Regions from separate parts of the Pigmentiphaga sp. CHJ604 genome, predicted to be linked through region 1. Evidence: predicted binding sites of a transcription regulator. Region 1 holds the regulator's gene; each other region holds the start of a gene.
What was found. Region 1 encodes LexA, which represses DNA repair genes until DNA is damaged. Its sites were predicted from a motif close to ACTGTATNNNNATACAGT; they were not measured.

Region 1 (5,447 bases):
TGAGCCTTGACGAGCTTCTGGATCGGGTACGCCAGCTGGCGGCGGCCCCAGTCTTCCAGACGGTGGATCGTGCCGCCCTGGCTGGTGATCAGCGACTTGTAACGGTCGACCATGGCCGGAACCTGCTCGCTCTGGTCCGGGTGAACGATGAAAACTACTTCATAGTGACGCATCGAAGCTCCTTATGGATGGTCCCGCGGGCGTCCGGATGGGGCCCGCCGTAGGCGCAAGTCCGCTCAAGCGTCTAGAGTCGGACAAGGGATCAATCTGGCGAAAAAATGGCTTCCGCCAAAAATCAAGCCCTCTATTATCGCCCGCGGAAGGGCAAAAAGCAAGCCAAAGGCCCGAGAACCGCCGTGCGGCGTGGTTTCGGGGCCCATTTCCGGGCATGGATGCACCGCCGCGGTTGCGGGCTGGCCGGCCTCGCACGGGCGGATCAATACGTGTCGAAGGCGCCCTGGATGTCGTCCATGCCCGCGCCCAGCGCCAGCATCAGCAGCACGCGCGCCTTCCACGGCGACAGCGTACCGGCGCCGGGCAGCCCGCCCGAGGCCGCGACGCAGCCGCTGCCCGTGCGGGTCGCGCGGACCACGGCCACGCCGCCGCGCTCCAGTCCGTCCAGCGCCTCTTGCGCGTCGGCGCTGGCCGAACCGTTGCCGGTCCCGGCCCAGACCAGGCCGCGCGCCCCGGTGGATCCCACCGCCCGGATCAGGGCGGCCGAGCCGCCGGCATAGCCGGCCAGCACCTCGACCGGAGGCAGCGGCGTGGCGGCCGTGAAAGGCGTGGCGCTGGTGTGCGGACGTTCCGGCCGCCCCATCCAGGCGACCCGGCCGTCCTGGACCCAGCCCAGGGCGCCCGCGTTGGGCGAAGCAAAGGCATCGGGCCGGTTGGCATTGGTCTTGGACGCGTCGCGCGCGCCCAGGATCTGGTGGTTGAGCACGACCAGCACGCCGCGCCCGGCGGCCTGCGGATGGGCGGCCACCGTGGCCGCGTCCAGCAGGTTCAGCGGGCCGTCGGAAGACAGCGCGGTCGCCGGGCGCATCGCGCCCACCAGAACCACCGGCCTGTCGGTCTTGAGCACCAGGTGGAGGTAATACGCGCTTTCCTCGAGCGTGTCCGTACCGTGGGTGACGATCACGCCGTCGGCGCCTGCGTCGAGCAGTGACTGCACCCGCCCGGCCAGCGACTGCCAGAAGGCGGGCGTGGCGTTCTTGCTGTCGATGGCCGCGAACTGCTCGGCCCGGATGTCGGCCACTTCGTCCAGGCCTGGCACGCTGGCGCACAGCTCGGCCACGTCCAGCGCGCCGGCGGCATAGGCCATCGTGGCCTGGGGGCGGGCGCCGGCCCCGGCGATGGTGCCACCGGTGGCGACGATGCAAAGACGTGGCAGGGACATGGCGGACGCAGGCACGGAAGGACGAGAGCCCGATGATACCCGCGGCCGGATTGGCGTTCCCGCGACACTTGCGTTTTCCGCTTGCGTCGCGCATCGATACTGTATAAAAATACAGTTACTGGATAAAACCACAGAAGCTCGACACGCGCCGTCGCCACCCGGTGGCGGGCGCCCCGCCACGGAGCCCGAGATGTCCAAGCTGACCGCACGCCAACAAGAAATCCTGGATCTCATTCGCCAGGCCATCGTCAAGACCGGCTTTCCGCCCACCCGGGCCGAAATCGCCCAGGCGCTGGGCTTTCGCTCGCCCAACGCGGCCGAGGAACACCTGAAGGCGCTGGCGCGCAAGGGCGTACTGGAATTGTCCGCGGGCACCTCCCGCGGGATACGGCTGAAAGACCCGGTCGCAGCCGAACCGCCGCTCCAGCTCACGCACCCCGTGCTGGCGCAACTGGTGCTGCCGCTGGTGGGCCGGGTCGCCGCCGGCAGCCCCATCCTGGCCACCGAGCACATCGACAAGGAAATCGGCGTGGACGAGGCCCTGTTCTCGCAGCGGCCCGACTACCTGCTCAAGGTACGCGGCAACAGCATGCGCGACGCCGGCATCCTCGACGGCGACCTGCTGGCGGTCAAGAAGGCCGCCCAGGCCCGCGACGGGCAGATCATCGTGGCCCGCCTGGGCGACGACGTCACCGTCAAGGAACTGCGCTACACCGAAACCGGCCTGAGCCTGCTGCCGGCCAATCCCGACTTCCAACCCATCGAAGTCGATCGCGAGCGCGACGATTTCGCGCTCGAGGGCATCGCCGTCGGCCTGATCCGGGCCGGCCTGGTGCATTGAAGACCCAGACGGACGACCATCATGAAACACTGCACGCCCAGCTCCAGTCTTTCCAGCGGTTTTCCCGCGCTCGACGCCGCCCTGCCCCAGGCCGGATGGCCCGTCGGCGCACTTACCGAAATCCTGGTCCCGCGCGTCGGGCATGGCGAATTGAACCTGCTCGGCCCGCTGCTGAGCCGGCTCACCAAGGCCGGCCGCACGGTGGCCTTGCTGGTGCCGCCGTACTTGTCCTACGCCCCCGCGCTGATCCAGCACGGCGTTTCGCTGGAATGCGTCAAGCTCGTGCGCACCGACCACCCCCTGGATGGCCTGGACCAGCTGGAATCCGGCGTGCGGGCGGGCGAGTTCGCGGCGCTGGTCGCCATCCTGCCCCCTGACCAGGCGGCCGCGCAATCCGAAAGCACGGTGCGCCGCCTGTACATGGCCGCGCGGCTGGCCGCCTGCCCCGCCTTCCTGTTCCATACCTGCAGCACGCCCGCCACGACCTCGGCATCCCAATTGCGGCTGCTGGCGGACATGAGCCAGGCCGGCCAGATCCGGCTCCAGCGCATCGCACCGGCTGCCCAGGGCGGCGAAGGCGCGGTCGCGCTGGACATCGGCCAGCAAACGGTGCGTGCGGGGTTCAAGCCGGGGTTCAAACGTGCGGCCGGGCTCGCCGCGGCGGGAACGCACACGCGCACCGCCGAGGAAACGGACACGCATGGCACGGATGCGGATACGCTGCCGGCGCAACGGCCCATCATCCCGCGAACCGGGCAACATGGGCCGCATGCCAAACCGACTCCCGCGAATCGCAGCCCGTGGCCCTTCAAGCAACGTCGCGGCGCAAGCAGCAGCCGAAACTATCCTTCCGCACTGGCGCTGCTGTTTTCTCGAGGCTGGAACGCCTGAGTCTCCCTACGGCACTCGCAGCAGGATAAGACTGCTGCGGAGCCTGTGCTCCGATGCTCCATTGCCCACGAATTTTTGAAATTCGTGGGCTTTTTTACGTCTCACCGGCGGATCGACGCACTTGCGGAAGTTGTTGTAAGCCAGCAATCCCCCCCATTTGGAGTATGTATTTTTTCGTACTCATTGCTAGGCTGGTTGCTCCACTCCCCTCGCTGCGCCAATCCCGGAAGAGGCCATCATGCAAGCGAAATCCCACGTCCTCCACGCCCTTGCGGTACTTGCCACGGCTGCGGCCGCATCCGTCTGGTGTGCCAGCGCGGCTGCCCAAGGCGTCTCGATCGGAGGCTCGGGTTCAAGCTCGGGTTCGGACGGCCCCCGTGCCGTCGAGGAACAGTCCGCAGCCATCAGCTACAGCTCTCGCGCGGCGGCCTGCGCACGGGCCAAGTCCCGCGCCTCGGAGTTCGCCCAGCGCAAGAGCAACTTCAAGGACATCAGTCTGGGCGCCTGCGACTGCTCCTCCACCAAGACCAAGCCGTGGCAGCCAGCATTGCAGGCTCAATACGCGATGGAAACAGGCATGCCCCCTCCCACAGGTCCTGTCGACACCCACGAATGCACGGTCACCGCCCGTATTTCGCTCAAATAGCCGCCAGAGACGAGCCATGAAGAAACGCGGGAAAACCAGGGGCCGATCAATGGCGGCAATGGCCGGTCTGATCGCATGGGCGGCATGCTGGCCGGCTTATGCCTTTAGCGAGTCAGATCCACTTCGGCTGAAATGCGTGGGGGAAAGAAGCGATGGCTTCAAGACCCATATATTCATAAACATCGGCGGAAGGTTAGAGATCAGGAACCGATCCAATGAATTGGTTTATGACATACAGAAAGACAATGGCTATGGAACCCCCGGCGACTACTCCCAAGACTACGAAGTCCTGTCCGAAAGAATCGTTTTCCACAGCAGGCTGATCAGCAACAAAAGAATGTACACCGGAGGGGAAATCAATAGAAAAACCGGCCGAATAAGCATTGAAACCACGGAGATGGCTAACAACTTCAGCGGCGTATGCAGCGTGGGAAGCTATGTCCCGGACACCAAGTTTTGAGCGCCGCCCTGACAGGATCAGCGGCAGATTGAACACTCCGCTTGCCAGCGGCCAGTGCAGGAAAATCGAGGCGTCCGAGAAACTGTTCTGACGCCTCCCGGCCGTTCTACTTCGCCGCCCGCTGCCTGAGCGTCTCGTACATGCAGACCGCCGACGCCACGCTGACGTTCAGGCTTTCCACGGACCCTTGCATGGGGATCCGGACCAGTTGATCGCAGGTGTCGCGGGTCAGGCGGCGCATGCCCTCGCCTTCGGCGCCCATGACCCAGGCGATGGGCTGGCGAGCGTCCACGTCGTACATGGTCTCGGTGGCTTCGTCGTCGGTCCCGACCACCCAGACGCCGCGCTCCTTCAGGCTGCGCATGGTCCGAGCCAGATTGGTCACGGTCAGGTAGGGAACGCTGTCTGCGGCCCCGCAGGCCACGCGCTGGACGGTCGTGTTCAGGCCCACGGCCCGGTCGCGGGGCGCGATCACCGCATGGACGCCGGCCCCGTCCGCGGTTCTCAGGCAGGCACCCAGGTTGTGCGGATCGGTGACGCCGTCCAGCACCAGCAGGAAGGCCGGGCCCTCGGCATCGTCCAGCACTTCATCCACGTCCATCGCCAATTCCAGCGACTCCGCCAGCGCGACCACGCCCTGGTGGCGCTGCCCCTTGGCCAGCCCGTCCAGGCGCGTCTGCGCCACGGGATGCACCTTGCATCCGGCGGCCTGGGCTTGTTCGACCAGCGTCAGCATGCGCCGGTCGCGGCGCGCCTCCTCGACGTAGATATCCTTGATCGACGCCGGCGCATGGCGCAGCCGTGCGGCCACCGCGTGGAATCCGACCAAAACCTGGCTTGCTGCCATCTTTCACCCCAACATGAATACCTGCCGCGACGCGGCGGCAAAAACGACGCGGCGCTGCCCCAGGCAGCGCCGCAATGCCGTTATTAGACCAGAGATTCAGTGCCGCTTGCCGCGGCCATGCTTGGCCGCCGCGCGCTTGCCGCTGCGCGTGCTGGCGGGTTTCTCCGGAGCGGCGTGCTTCTTGGCCGCGGCCTTCTTGCCCTTGGGCATCTTCGACATGTCGGTCAGCAGCACGGCCTTGGGCTTGGCCGGCTTGCGCTCGGGCGCGGGCGCGCTGTCGCGCTTGATGGCCTTGCGCAGTCCCTCGTAGGTCACGCCCTTGACCAGCTTGAATTCGATGCGGCGTGCCTCGAGGTCGACGCGGGC
Region 2 (5,447 bases), 220 kb from region 1:
GTCGCGCCGCGGCGACCCGCATGCGGCCGAGATCCTGTTCGCCGCCTGGACCGGGCTGGCCGACCGCGTGAAGGCGCTGGCGCAGCAGGACCTCCAGCACGATCGCGCCTACAGCGCGGGCCGCAAGTTCAAGCGCGCCGCCATCTACTACGTACAGGCCGAACGCATGCAGGCGCCGCGCTTCCCAGGCCGGGACGCGGCCTTCCGCAACATGCTCGAGTGCTTTCGGCGCTACGCCGAGCTGACCGGCCAGCCCGTCGAATGGGTGGACGTGCCCTACCAGGGCACCACCCTGCCGGCCCTGTACGTCCCGGCGCGCGAGATACCGCCCGGCGGCGCGCCCTGCATGGTGCATTTCGACGGACTGGACGTGACCAAGGAGATCCTGTACCTGATGGGCATGGGCGAGGCCTTGCGCGAGCGCGGCGTGTCCGTGCTGCTGGTGGACAACCCCGGCGTGGGCGAGGCCTTGCGCCTGCAGGGCCTGACCAATTTCCCCGAGGCCGAGGTGCCCGCCTCGGCCTGCGTCGACTACCTGGAGGGACGCGACGACGTCGATGCCTCGCGCATCGGCATCATGGCCTTGTCGCTGGGCGGCTATCACGCGCCGCGCGCCGCCGCCTTCGAACCCCGCCTGCGCTGCTGCGTGGCCTGGGGCGCCAGCTACGACTGGGGCGCGACCCAGCGCTACCGCCACCAGAGCCAGGATCCGCGGCTACCCGTTCCGCATTACTGGGAACATGTGATGTGGGTGTTCGGCCAGACCACCATGGAAGGCCTGCTGGCCACGGCGGACCGCATGACGCTGGAGGGCGTGCTGCATCGCATACGCTGCCCCATCCTGGTCACGCACGGCGAGAACGACCGGCAGATCAAGCTGGCCCAGGCCGAACGCCTGGTCGCCGAATGCGTGAACAGCCCCAAGGCGGAGCTGTTCGTCCATACGCTGCGCGATGGCGGCGCCGAGCATTGCAGCGTCGACAACCTGGCGCTGGGCGTGGACGCCATCGCTGACTGGGTCGGCGCAACCATGCGGGAGCTTGGGCAGCGCCCGCAGGATCGACGCCCGCGCTAGCCGGCCTTCGCCCCGAACTTGGCCGGCACGACGACGGCACGATCGTCCGCGCCGGCCTCGGGCGACGCCGGCGCCTTCCTGGCATGCTTGAGGCGGTAGTCCTCGAGGAACTTGGCGATGCGGCCGATGGCCTCGCGCAGATCCGCCTCGTGCGGCAGGAACACGATGCGGAAGTGGTCGGGATGCGGCCAGTTGAACCCCGTTCCCTGCACCAGCATCACCCGCGTGGCTTCCAGCATCTGCAGAAAGAACTGGCGGTCGTCCTCGATGGGATACACCTCGGGATCCAGCCGCGGGAACATGTAGAGCGCGGCCTGCGGCTTGACGCAGGTCACGCCGGGAATGGCGGTGATCAATTCATAGGCCAGGTCGCGCTGCTGGCGCAGCCGGCCCCCCGGGGCCACCAGGTCGTTGATGCTCTGGTAGCCGCCCAGCGCGGTCTGGATCGCCCACTGGCCCGGCACGTTCGCGCACAGCCTCATGTTGGCGAGCATGTTCAGGCCGTCGATGTAATCGCGCGCGGCGCGCTTGTCGCCCGAGACCACCAGCCAGCCCGCGCGGTAGCCGCAGGCTCGGTAGCTCTTGGACAGCGAGTTGAAGGTCAGCGTCAGCACGTCGGTGGACAGGCTCGCCAGCGCGGTGTGGCGGGCGTCGTCGTACAGCACCTTGTCGTAGACCTCGTCGGCCAGGATGACCAGCCCGTGCTCGCGCGCGATGGCGACGATTTCCTGCAGCACGTGGTCGGGATAGACCACGCCGGTCGGGTTGTTCGGGTTGATGACCACGATCCCCTTGGTGCGCGGGGTGATCTTGGCCCGGATGTCGTCCAGGTCGGGAATCCAGCCCTTGGCCTCGTCGCACAGGTAGTGCACGGGCGTGCCGCCCGACAGGCTCACGACCGCCGTCCACAGCGGGTAGTCCGGCGCGGGCAGCAGCAACTCGTCGCCGTCGTCCAGCAGCGCGTTGGTGGCCATCGCGATCAGGTCGGAGGCGCCGTTGCCCAGGTAGATGTCTTCCAGCGTCACGCCCTGCACGCCCTGCGCCTGGGTGTAGTGCATGACCGCCTTGCGCGCGGCGAAGATGCCCTTGCTGTCCGAATAACCCGCCGAGTTGGGCAGGTTGCGGATCATGTCGAGCTGGATTTCCTCGGGAGCGTCGAAACCGAACACGGCCAGGTTGCCGATGTTGAGCTTGATGAGCTTCTGGCCTTCGTCTTCCATCTGCTTGGCCCTGTCCATGATGGGGCCGCGGATGTCGTACAGGACGTGGGCTAGTTTGTTCGATTTGTTGATGGGTTTCATGAATGAACGGTCTTTCCTAGGGATTACAGCAACAACTCGGCCAAGCCACGATACCAGAACCGGGACACGGCATGCCGAAAGACAGGGATGCCGCCGCCACTTCCCTCAAATACTGTATATTTATACAGTAATCATTCATGTTTGCCGGCTCATGTCCGCCTTCGGAATCTCGTCCGCCACGGCCCATGCCGCCATCCACCCGCTCCTTTGGCGCGGCTCGCAACTCGCGCGCGCCAACCGTCCGGGCCTGGAAACCGGCCATCCCGACCTGTCCCGCCACCTGCCCGGCGGAGGCTGGCCCCTGGGCAGTCTGACCGAACTGCTGCTGGCACAACCCGGTCTGGGCGAAATGCGGCTGCTCCTGCCCGCCCTGCGGCAACTGCCCGCCCGGCGCAGCATCGTGCTGCTGCATCCGCCTCACGCGCCCTGCGCGCAAGCCTGGCTGGCGCATCGTTTTCCCGCCAGCCAGTTGCTGTGGATCGATCCCAGTCAGGCTGCCGATGCCCTGTGGGCCGCCGAACGCATCCTGCAGCACGGCAGTTGCGGCGCCCTGCTGTACTGGTCCGCCCGGCCACCGGCCAGTGCCCTGCGTCGGCTGCACCTTGCGGCGCAGGCGGGCGACACCGCCTTCTTCATGTTCCGCCATGCCGATGCCGCGCGCGCCTCGTCGCCGTCGCCGCTACGCCTGCTGCTGCGGCCCGCGGGCGACCATCTCAGCGTGACCATCCTGAAGCGCCGCGGCCCCCATCACGAAACGCCGCTGCTGCTGCCGCTCGCGCCGCCGGCGCCCGCCTTCGGCAGCGGCCAGCCTTCCTCCGAGCCTCGCCATGCGTTTGTGGATCAGCGTCTACCTGACGCAGCCCAGCCTCGACGCCCTGAACCCGCTCTGGCAGGATGATCCGGCAGCCGTGATCGTGGTGCTGGACCACGAAGCGGTAGTGGCCGTGACACCCGCAGCTGGCCGGCTGGGCGTACGGCCCGGCATGCGCAAAAAAGGGGCCGGCGCGCTGGCACCCCATGCCGAGTTCCTCCAACGCGATCCGGCGCGCGAGACACAGCTGCTGGAGGCCGCCGCGCTGGCCATGCTGCAATATACCCCCGAGGTGGCACTGGGCCCCGATGCCAGCCTGCTGCTGGACGTGGGCGCCGGCCTGCGAGTCTTCGGCGGTCCTGCCGCCTTGTGCCGACGCATACGCGACAGCTTGCGCCAGCTCGGCTGCCACGCTCGCCTCGGCATGGGTCCCACGGCACACGGCGCCTGGTTGCTGGCGGCACGCGCCACGCCGGGACCGCGACGCGTCCTGCGGGAGACGCCCCTGATACGCCGGATAGCGAACCTGCCCTGCCTGCTGCTGCCTCCTGCACGGCCGCATCGCGACTGGCTGGACGGTATCGGCTGCCGCACAGTGGCGGCCCTGATGAAACTGCCTCGATCCGGCCTGCAACGCCGGTGCGGCCGCGAACTGCTCGACTTGCTGGACCAAGCCTGCGGCCGCAAGCCGGAGCTGTTCACCTGGGTCCAGGCCCCACCCGAGTTCTCGGCCCGCGTGGAATTGCTCTTTCGCATCGACCACGCTCCCGCAGTCCTTGTCGTGGCTCGACGCCTTGTCCAGCAATTGGCGGGCTGGCTACACGCCAGCCAGACCGCGACCAATGCCATCGTTCTGGTCCTGGAACATGAACGCGGCCGATACGCCCGTCCTCCTACCCGCCTGACCGTGTCCCTGGCCAATCCGGGCTGGGAGGCCGACCATCTGCTGCGCCTGCTCAAGGAACACCTGGACCGGCTGGCGATGGAGGCGCCTGCCATCGCCATCGGCCTGCACGCCGATGCCATCGTGCCGCGCGCCACCCCTTCCGAAACCTTGTTCACCGATCCCGGCGGCACACCGGCCGACCATGACCGCCTGCTTGAACTGCTGGTGGCGCGCCTGGGCCCGGACCGGGTCCTGGCCGCCCGCCCCCTGGCCGACCATCGCCCCGAGGTCGCCAGCCGTTGGCTGCCGGCCCTGGATCGTGGCCGGCCCGATGCCGAAGCCTGCGGCTTCGCCGCCGAACGGCCCTTGTGGCTGTTGCGCCAGCCCATCCCCCTCGTCATGCGCCAGCACCGCCCCTACTACGGCACGCCGCTGCGCCTGGTGCGTGGCCCCGAGCGCATCGAAAGCGGCTGGTGGGACGGGGCGCCCGTCGCCCGCGATTACTTCGTGGCCGAAAGCACCGACCGCATCCGCTACTGGATCTACCTCGACCAGGCGCTGGAGGAACCGCGCTGGTATCTCCACGGCCTGTATGCCTGACGCCATGGACCTGCCCGCTTCCCTACCCGGCACCCAGCTTCCCGACTATGCCGAGCTGCAATGCCTGACCAACTTCACCTTCCTGCGGGGCGCGTCCTGGCCCGAGGAAATGGTGGCGCGCGCCGTGGACCTGGGCTATAGCGCGCTGGCCATCACCGACGAATGTTCCCTGGCCGGCGTCGTCCGCGCGCACGTGCAGGCCAAAAAGCAGAAGCTGCCGCTGATCCTGGGCAGCCAGTTCCGGCTGGAGGACGATGCCGGTCCCCTGCCCGTGCAACTGGTACTTCTGGCCATGAACAAGGACGGCTATGGCAACCTGTCCGAGCTGATCACGCTGGCCCGCTCGCACGCGGCCAAGGGCAGCTACCAATTGCGGCCGGACGATCTTGCCCACCCTGATACTCGGCACGCGCATTTGCGCGGCATGCCGGACTGCCTGGCCCTGCTCGTTCCAGACCATGGACTCGAGCCCTCCCGCCTGGATGGGCACGCCGCATGGCTGGCCGCTACTTTCCCCGACCGATGCTGGCTGGCGCTGAACCTGCCCAATCGCGCGGACGATCCCCGCCACCGAGCCACGGTGGAAAGCGTGGCTCGCGCGCACGGCCTGCCGGTGGTCGCCACAGGCCAGGTGGAAATGCACGTGCGCTCGCGCAAGCCACTGCACGATGTCCTGTGCGGCATTCGGATGCGCCGGTCCGTGGCCGACTGCGGATACGCGCTGGCGGCCAATGCCGAACAGCATCTGCGGGCACGCGTGCACCTGGCCCGGAC
Region 3 (5,447 bases), 820 kb from region 1:
AGCCCTCATGCAGTTGTCCGGCGAAGGCCTGGTCAGCAATGACGGCCAGCGCGGCTTCAGCGTATCGCCCTTGTCCAGGGACGACATGATCGACTTGATGCACGCGCGCACCTCGATCGAGACGCTGCTGCTCCAGGATGCGATCGAACACGGCGACGACGACTGGGGGGCCGGCATCACGGCCGCCTACTACAAGCTGACGCGGGCGCGCCTGCCCCAGGATCCCAACGATCTCGTGGCGGTGGAACTGTGGGAAGCTGCCCATCGCGGGTTCCACGCCGCGCTGCTGGCCGCGGCGCGGTCGAGGTGGCTGATGCGCATCGACGAGCAATTGATCGATCATTCCGAGCGTTATCGCCGGATCCGGCTGGCCTACACATCCTCGGCGCAACAGCTCGAGGACGACGTGATGAGTGAACACGCGCAATTGATGGAAGCGGCCCTGGCCCGCAACGCCGGCCTGGCCTGCGAGCTGCTGCGCAGCCATCTGATGCGTACGGCGCAGGTGCTGGGCGAGCGCTTCGCCGAGTAGCCTGGGGCCTGCGCGAGGCGCCTTTTGGCGTGAACGATCCTAGCGGCTGGTCCGCGCCACCAGGGCCTCCAGGTGTCCATACCAGGCATGGCCAGGGTCGGCCAGCATCAGATGTGTGTCGAAGTGATCGAGGCCTTCCCAGGCGTGCAGCCCGGCGTCGGCCGGCTGGTGCTTCAACAGTTCGTACATGCGCGTATTGGCGCCGATCACGCGTGCGCTGTCCCGCTCCCCATAACTGGCCATCATCGGCACGAGATTGCCGGCGGTCCAGCTGATGGCGCTCATGAGCGCGTCCTCGCACGGCTGTTCCAGCAGGGTGGTATACACCCGCTCCTCCAGGCTGTCGGGCTCGGGGCAGGGATGGTGCAGGTCCATGACGCCGCTGATGGGCAGGCAGCCGCGGATGTCGCCGGGCGGCACGCCCGCTCGCTCCAGGGCCCGCTTGCGTAGGGCGGCCATCGCGGCGGTGCCGCCGCCGGCCGAGTGCCCCGACAGGTAGAGATTCCGGCCATCGCCTCCCCACCGGCCCACGGTCCGCCGCAGTTCGCCCAGCAGCAGGGCCGCGTCGTCGAACGCGGCGGGCAGGCGGTGCCGGGGCGCCAGCCGGTAGGTGGGCGCGACGAACACCAGTCCCCGCCGGACCACCGCCTCGGCCATGAAGTGCACATACTCCTTGTAGCCGTTGGTCCAGCCGCCGCCGTGCCAGAACACCAGCACCGGCGCGCCGCGCATGCCGCCGGCGGCGAACACGTCGTAGCGTTGCTGCGGATCGGGTCCATAGGCCAGGTCACGGGCGCGCAAGATGCCCGCATCCAGGTCGCGGGCCCATTCCAGCACCGTGTCTTCGTAGCGCTGCGCGGCGGGAAAGGGCAGGGGAGGTTGAGCGAAGAGCGGGGCGTGGTCCATGGGTTGTCCCGAGAATTTCTAATTAATTATAGAAATTATATATTTTTATGGAAAATATTTTTTGCTGAAAGACCAGGGGGCCAATTGTGCGCAATACTGTATGGATATACAGTATTGCGTGTGGAACACGATGACTCGCCGCAAGACGGCTATCCCCAGGCGCCTCCCGTCCCGCAGCGCGGGCGCGGTGCCGTGCTCAACGTCAGGCACCGGTTCGAGGGCGACCGGCGCGACGCCGTGGACGACGGCTGGGCCGCTCCGGAAGAAGAGCCGCCCCCGCTGCGGACCGAGGTCGCCATCGAGCGCGCGCGCAAGATCCTGTCCCGCAACGACTCTCCGGACATCCCCTTCGACCGCGCCATCAATCCCTATCGCGGCTGCGAGCACGGCTGCGTGTATTGCTTCGCGCGGCCCACGCATGCCTACCTGGGATGGTCGCCCGGCCTGGACTTCGAAACCCGGCTCGTCGCCAAGGCCAACGCGGTCGAGGCGCTCCGGGCCGAACTGGGCCGCCCGGGCTACCGGGTGGACGTCATCAACATCGGCTCGGCCACCGACGCCTACCAGCCCATCGAGCGCCAGTGGAAACTGACCCGGGGGCTGCTGGAACTGCTGCTGGAAACCCGGCATCCCGTGTCACTGGTCACCAAGGGGGGACTGGTTGCGCGCGACGTCGATCTGCTGGCCAGGCTGGCGGAACTGAAGCTGGTCGCCGTCTACGTATCGATCGGTACGCTGGACGGACACGTGGCCCGGACGCTGGAGCCGCGCGCGGCGGCGCCGTGGAAGCGGCTGGAAGCCGTGCGGACGCTGGCCGGTGCCGGCGTGCCGGTCGGCGTGTCGCTGGCGCCCGTCATTCCCTTCATTACCGACGACCACATCGAGCATGTGCTGGAAGCGGCCAAGGAAGCCGGTGCGCGGGCGGCTTTCTACACCATGCTGCGCCTGCCCTGGGAGGTCAAGGACGTGTTCTCGGACTGGCTCGAAGCGCACTTTCCCGACCGCAAGGCCCGCGTGCTGCACTGCCTGGAGGACTTGCGCGGCGGCAAGCTCAACGACGCGCGCTTCGGCAGCCGCATGCGCGGCCAGGGCATCTGGGCCGACCTGGTCGCGCAGCGCTTCGGGCGTGCCGCGCGCCGGCACGGGCTGGCGGACCGGCGCATCGAGCTGGAGACAGGGCTGTTCAGGCCGCCGCCCCGCTCGCCGCGTGGCAAGGAACCGCCCGCCGACACCGGCCAGATGCCGCTGTTCGGCTAGGGCCCGTTCAGGCGGGAATGCCCTCGAACAGGCTCTGGAACAACAGCACGATGCCCAGCATCAGGATGGCGGTACCCACGGCCAGCGTGATGCCGGCCACCAATACCGGCCCCCAGCCGGTACGCGTCTGCCGTGCCTGTCCCGGGTTGTATTTGGCGTCGAACTTGGCGTCGGGAGTCAGGCACAGGACGATGGCTTCGATGAAGCCGGCGACGGCCGGGACGAGGAACAGGAAGAAGGCGGGATGGAAGTACCACGCTTCGCTGCGCAGCGCCGTGCCTATCATGATCAGCGAGAACAGCAGCACGATCCAGCCGTGCCGGCGGCCCAGGTACCACCAATGCGCACCGGCCCAGCCCAGCACGGCGGCCAGCAGTCCCGCCACGGTCTTGTGGCGGAAACTCCGGGTCGGCGGAAGGATATGGGATTTATCGTCGGCGGAAGATGTGGACATGTGGTGGGAATCCATCGTAGAAGACCTTGATTTTGAAGGACTTTACCGCATCCTTGCTTGCTAGGCCCAGCAGGCCGGGCTATACTTTAGGGCTTTTCTTAGTCAACTTTTTCCAAGGAATTACCTATGGTGGTGATTCGTATGTCCCGCGGCGGCTCGAAGAAGCGCCCCTTCTACAACCTCGTTGCTGCCGATTCGCGCAATCGCCGCGATGGCCGCTTCATCGAGCGCGTGGGTTTCTACAACCCCGTCGCTTCCGAGGGTGAAGAAGGCCTGCGCATCGCGCTCGACCGCGTCGAGCACTGGACCAAGAACGGCGCCCAGCTGTCGCCGGCCGTGGCCCGTCTCGTCAAGGAATACGGCGCCAAGGTCGCGCCGGCTGCCTGATTTCGTGGTGTCCGCCGCGTCCACGGGGTCCGTTAGCGATCCCGCTCTGCCCGCCGATCTCGTCGAGGTCGGGCATGTGGCGGAGGCCTTCGGCGTGCGCGGCGGCCTGAAGGTCCAGCCGTATTCGGCCCAGTCCGAGGCCTTGTTGGGCAGTCGTACATGGTGGCTGCGCAAGGGCGCGGAAGTGCGCCGTGTCGAAGTGGCCGACGCCAAGCGCCATGGCGCGGTGGTGACGGCCACCTTCCCCGGCGTGTCCGACCGGGACCAGGCCCTGGCCTGGAAGGGTTGGACGGTGCTGGTGCCGCGCAGCCAGTTCCCCCGGCTTGCCGAAGGCGAGTTCTATTGGGTGGACCTGATCGGCTGCGAATTGACGGGCAAGGATGCCTCGGACCGGGAGGTCGTCCTGGGCTCGGTGACGGAAGTCAGCGACAACGGGGTGCATGCCATCCTGCACGTGGCCTGCGTCGAACCCGTGGCTCCAGGCCAGCCGACGCAGCCGCTGCTGGATGCGCGCGGCAGGCGGCGCGAGACCCTGGTGCCTTTCGTCGACGCGTATATCCGTGGTGTCGATCTCGACGCCCGGCGCATAGACAGCGATTGGCCCGAGGGTTTCTGACCCGTCGGGCGTGAACAAAGGGCTTGGGCCCGGGCCATGGACGAGATGTTGCGGTTCGACGTGATCACGCTGTTCGGCCCGATGTTCGAGGCCATCAGCCAGCAGGGCGTAACCGGCCGGGCGCATGCGCAGGGCCGGTGGCAGTTGCAGGCCTGGAATCCGCGCGACTTCACGGTGGACGTGCATCGCACCGTGGATGACAGGCCCTATGGCGGCGGACCCGGCATGGTGATGCGGGTCGAGCCTCTGGAGCAAGCCGTGTGCGCGGCGCGCGACCAGCGTGCGCAGGCCGGCTTGCCCGAGGCGCCGGTGGTGTTGCTGTCGCCGCAGGGGCGTCGTTTCGACCAGGCCCAGGCTTGCGAACTGGCCGGCGGAACGGGGGCCATCCTGGTGTGCGGGCGCTACGAAGGCATCGACCAGCGGTTCATCGACCGCTGGGTGACGCAGGAAGTGTCGCTGGGGGACTTCGTGCTGTCCGGCGGAGAAATCGCCGCGATGGCGATGATGGATGCCGCGGTCAGGCTGTTGCCCGGCGTCCTGAACGACGACGAATCCGCCGTGCAGGATTCGTTCAACGAGCGGTTGTCCGGCTTGCTGGACTGTCCGCACTATACTCGGCCGGAAGTCTATGACGGCCAGCCGGTGCCCGACGTGCTGTTGTCCGGGCATCATGCCAACATCGAGCGTTGGCGGCGCCGCCAGTCGCTGGAAGCGACGAGCAGGAAGCGCCCCGACCTGATCGAGGCGGCACGCGAGCGCGGGTGGTTGAGCCGCGACGACGAGAAGTTTCTGTCCGACCTGCAAAGGGAAGACAAGCGCTGACCGCCCTGGCGGCCGGCGTTGCAGCAAGCCTGCCGGGCATGAGTCCGGTGGGAGTTCCCATCCTCTGGTAGCGGTGCCATCAAAAGCAGAACCGCCACGTATGATGGTCATTGGAGATAGAAATGGACCTGATCCAAGTCCTCGAGCAAGAAGAGCTGGCCCGCTTGACGGCCAACAAGACCATTCCCGAATTCGCCCCCGGCGATACCGTGGTGGTCAACGTCAACGTGGTTGAAGGCAACCGCAAGCGCGTCCAGGCATACGAAGGCGTGGTCATCGCCAAGCGCAATCGTGGCCTGAACTCGTCGTTCATCGTCCGCAAGATTTCGTCGGGTGAAGGCGTCGAGCGTACGTTCCAACTGTACGCGCCGACCATCGCGTCGATCGAAGTCAAGCGTCGCGGTGACGTGCGCCGCGCGAAGCTGTACTACCTGCGTTCCCGTTCGGGCAAGTCGGCCCGGATCAAGGAAAAG

Region 2: a site for LexA is predicted at 2,488-2,505, ahead of imuA (translesion DNA synthesis-associated protein ImuA). Genes of this name have one in related genera too.
Region 3: a site for LexA is predicted at 1,534-1,551, ahead of R4823_RS09355 (PA0069 family radical SAM protein). Genes of this name have one in related genera too.

What each region holds. Positions count from the first base shown of each region.
Region 1 is NZ_CP136998.1:2,749,371-2,754,817, reverse strand. Features, by position in the region: gene rpsF (30S ribosomal protein S6) at 1-173, opposite strand, end outside; gene R4823_RS13275 (asparaginase) at 437-1,396, opposite strand; gene lexA (transcriptional repressor LexA) at 1,587-2,237, shown strand; gene R4823_RS13265 (hypothetical protein) at 2,259-3,128, shown strand; gene R4823_RS13260 (hypothetical protein) at 3,367-3,774, shown strand; gene R4823_RS13255 (hypothetical protein) at 3,791-4,234, shown strand; gene rlmB (23S rRNA (guanosine(2251)-2'-O)-methyltransferase RlmB) at 4,341-5,081, opposite strand; gene rnr (ribonuclease R) at 5,178-5,447, opposite strand, start outside.
Region 2 is NZ_CP136998.1:2,526,149-2,531,595, reverse strand. Features, by position in the region: gene R4823_RS12180 (alpha/beta fold hydrolase) at 1-1,075, shown strand, start outside; gene R4823_RS12175 (pyridoxal phosphate-dependent aminotransferase) at 1,072-2,376, opposite strand; gene imuA (translesion DNA synthesis-associated protein ImuA) at 2,528-3,274, shown strand; gene R4823_RS12165 (DNA polymerase Y family protein) at 3,204-4,673, shown strand; gene R4823_RS12160 (error-prone DNA polymerase) at 4,666-5,447, shown strand, end outside.
Region 3 is NZ_CP136998.1:1,932,400-1,937,846, forward strand. Features, by position in the region: gene R4823_RS09345 (GntR family transcriptional regulator) at 1-532, shown strand, start outside; gene R4823_RS09350 (alpha/beta hydrolase) at 572-1,438, opposite strand; gene R4823_RS09355 (PA0069 family radical SAM protein) at 1,559-2,695, shown strand; gene R4823_RS09360 (NINE protein) at 2,703-3,149, opposite strand; gene rpsP (30S ribosomal protein S16) at 3,276-3,536, shown strand; gene rimM (ribosome maturation factor RimM) at 3,544-4,152, shown strand; gene trmD (tRNA (guanosine(37)-N1)-methyltransferase TrmD) at 4,201-4,974, shown strand; gene rplS (50S ribosomal protein L19) at 5,097-5,447, shown strand, end outside.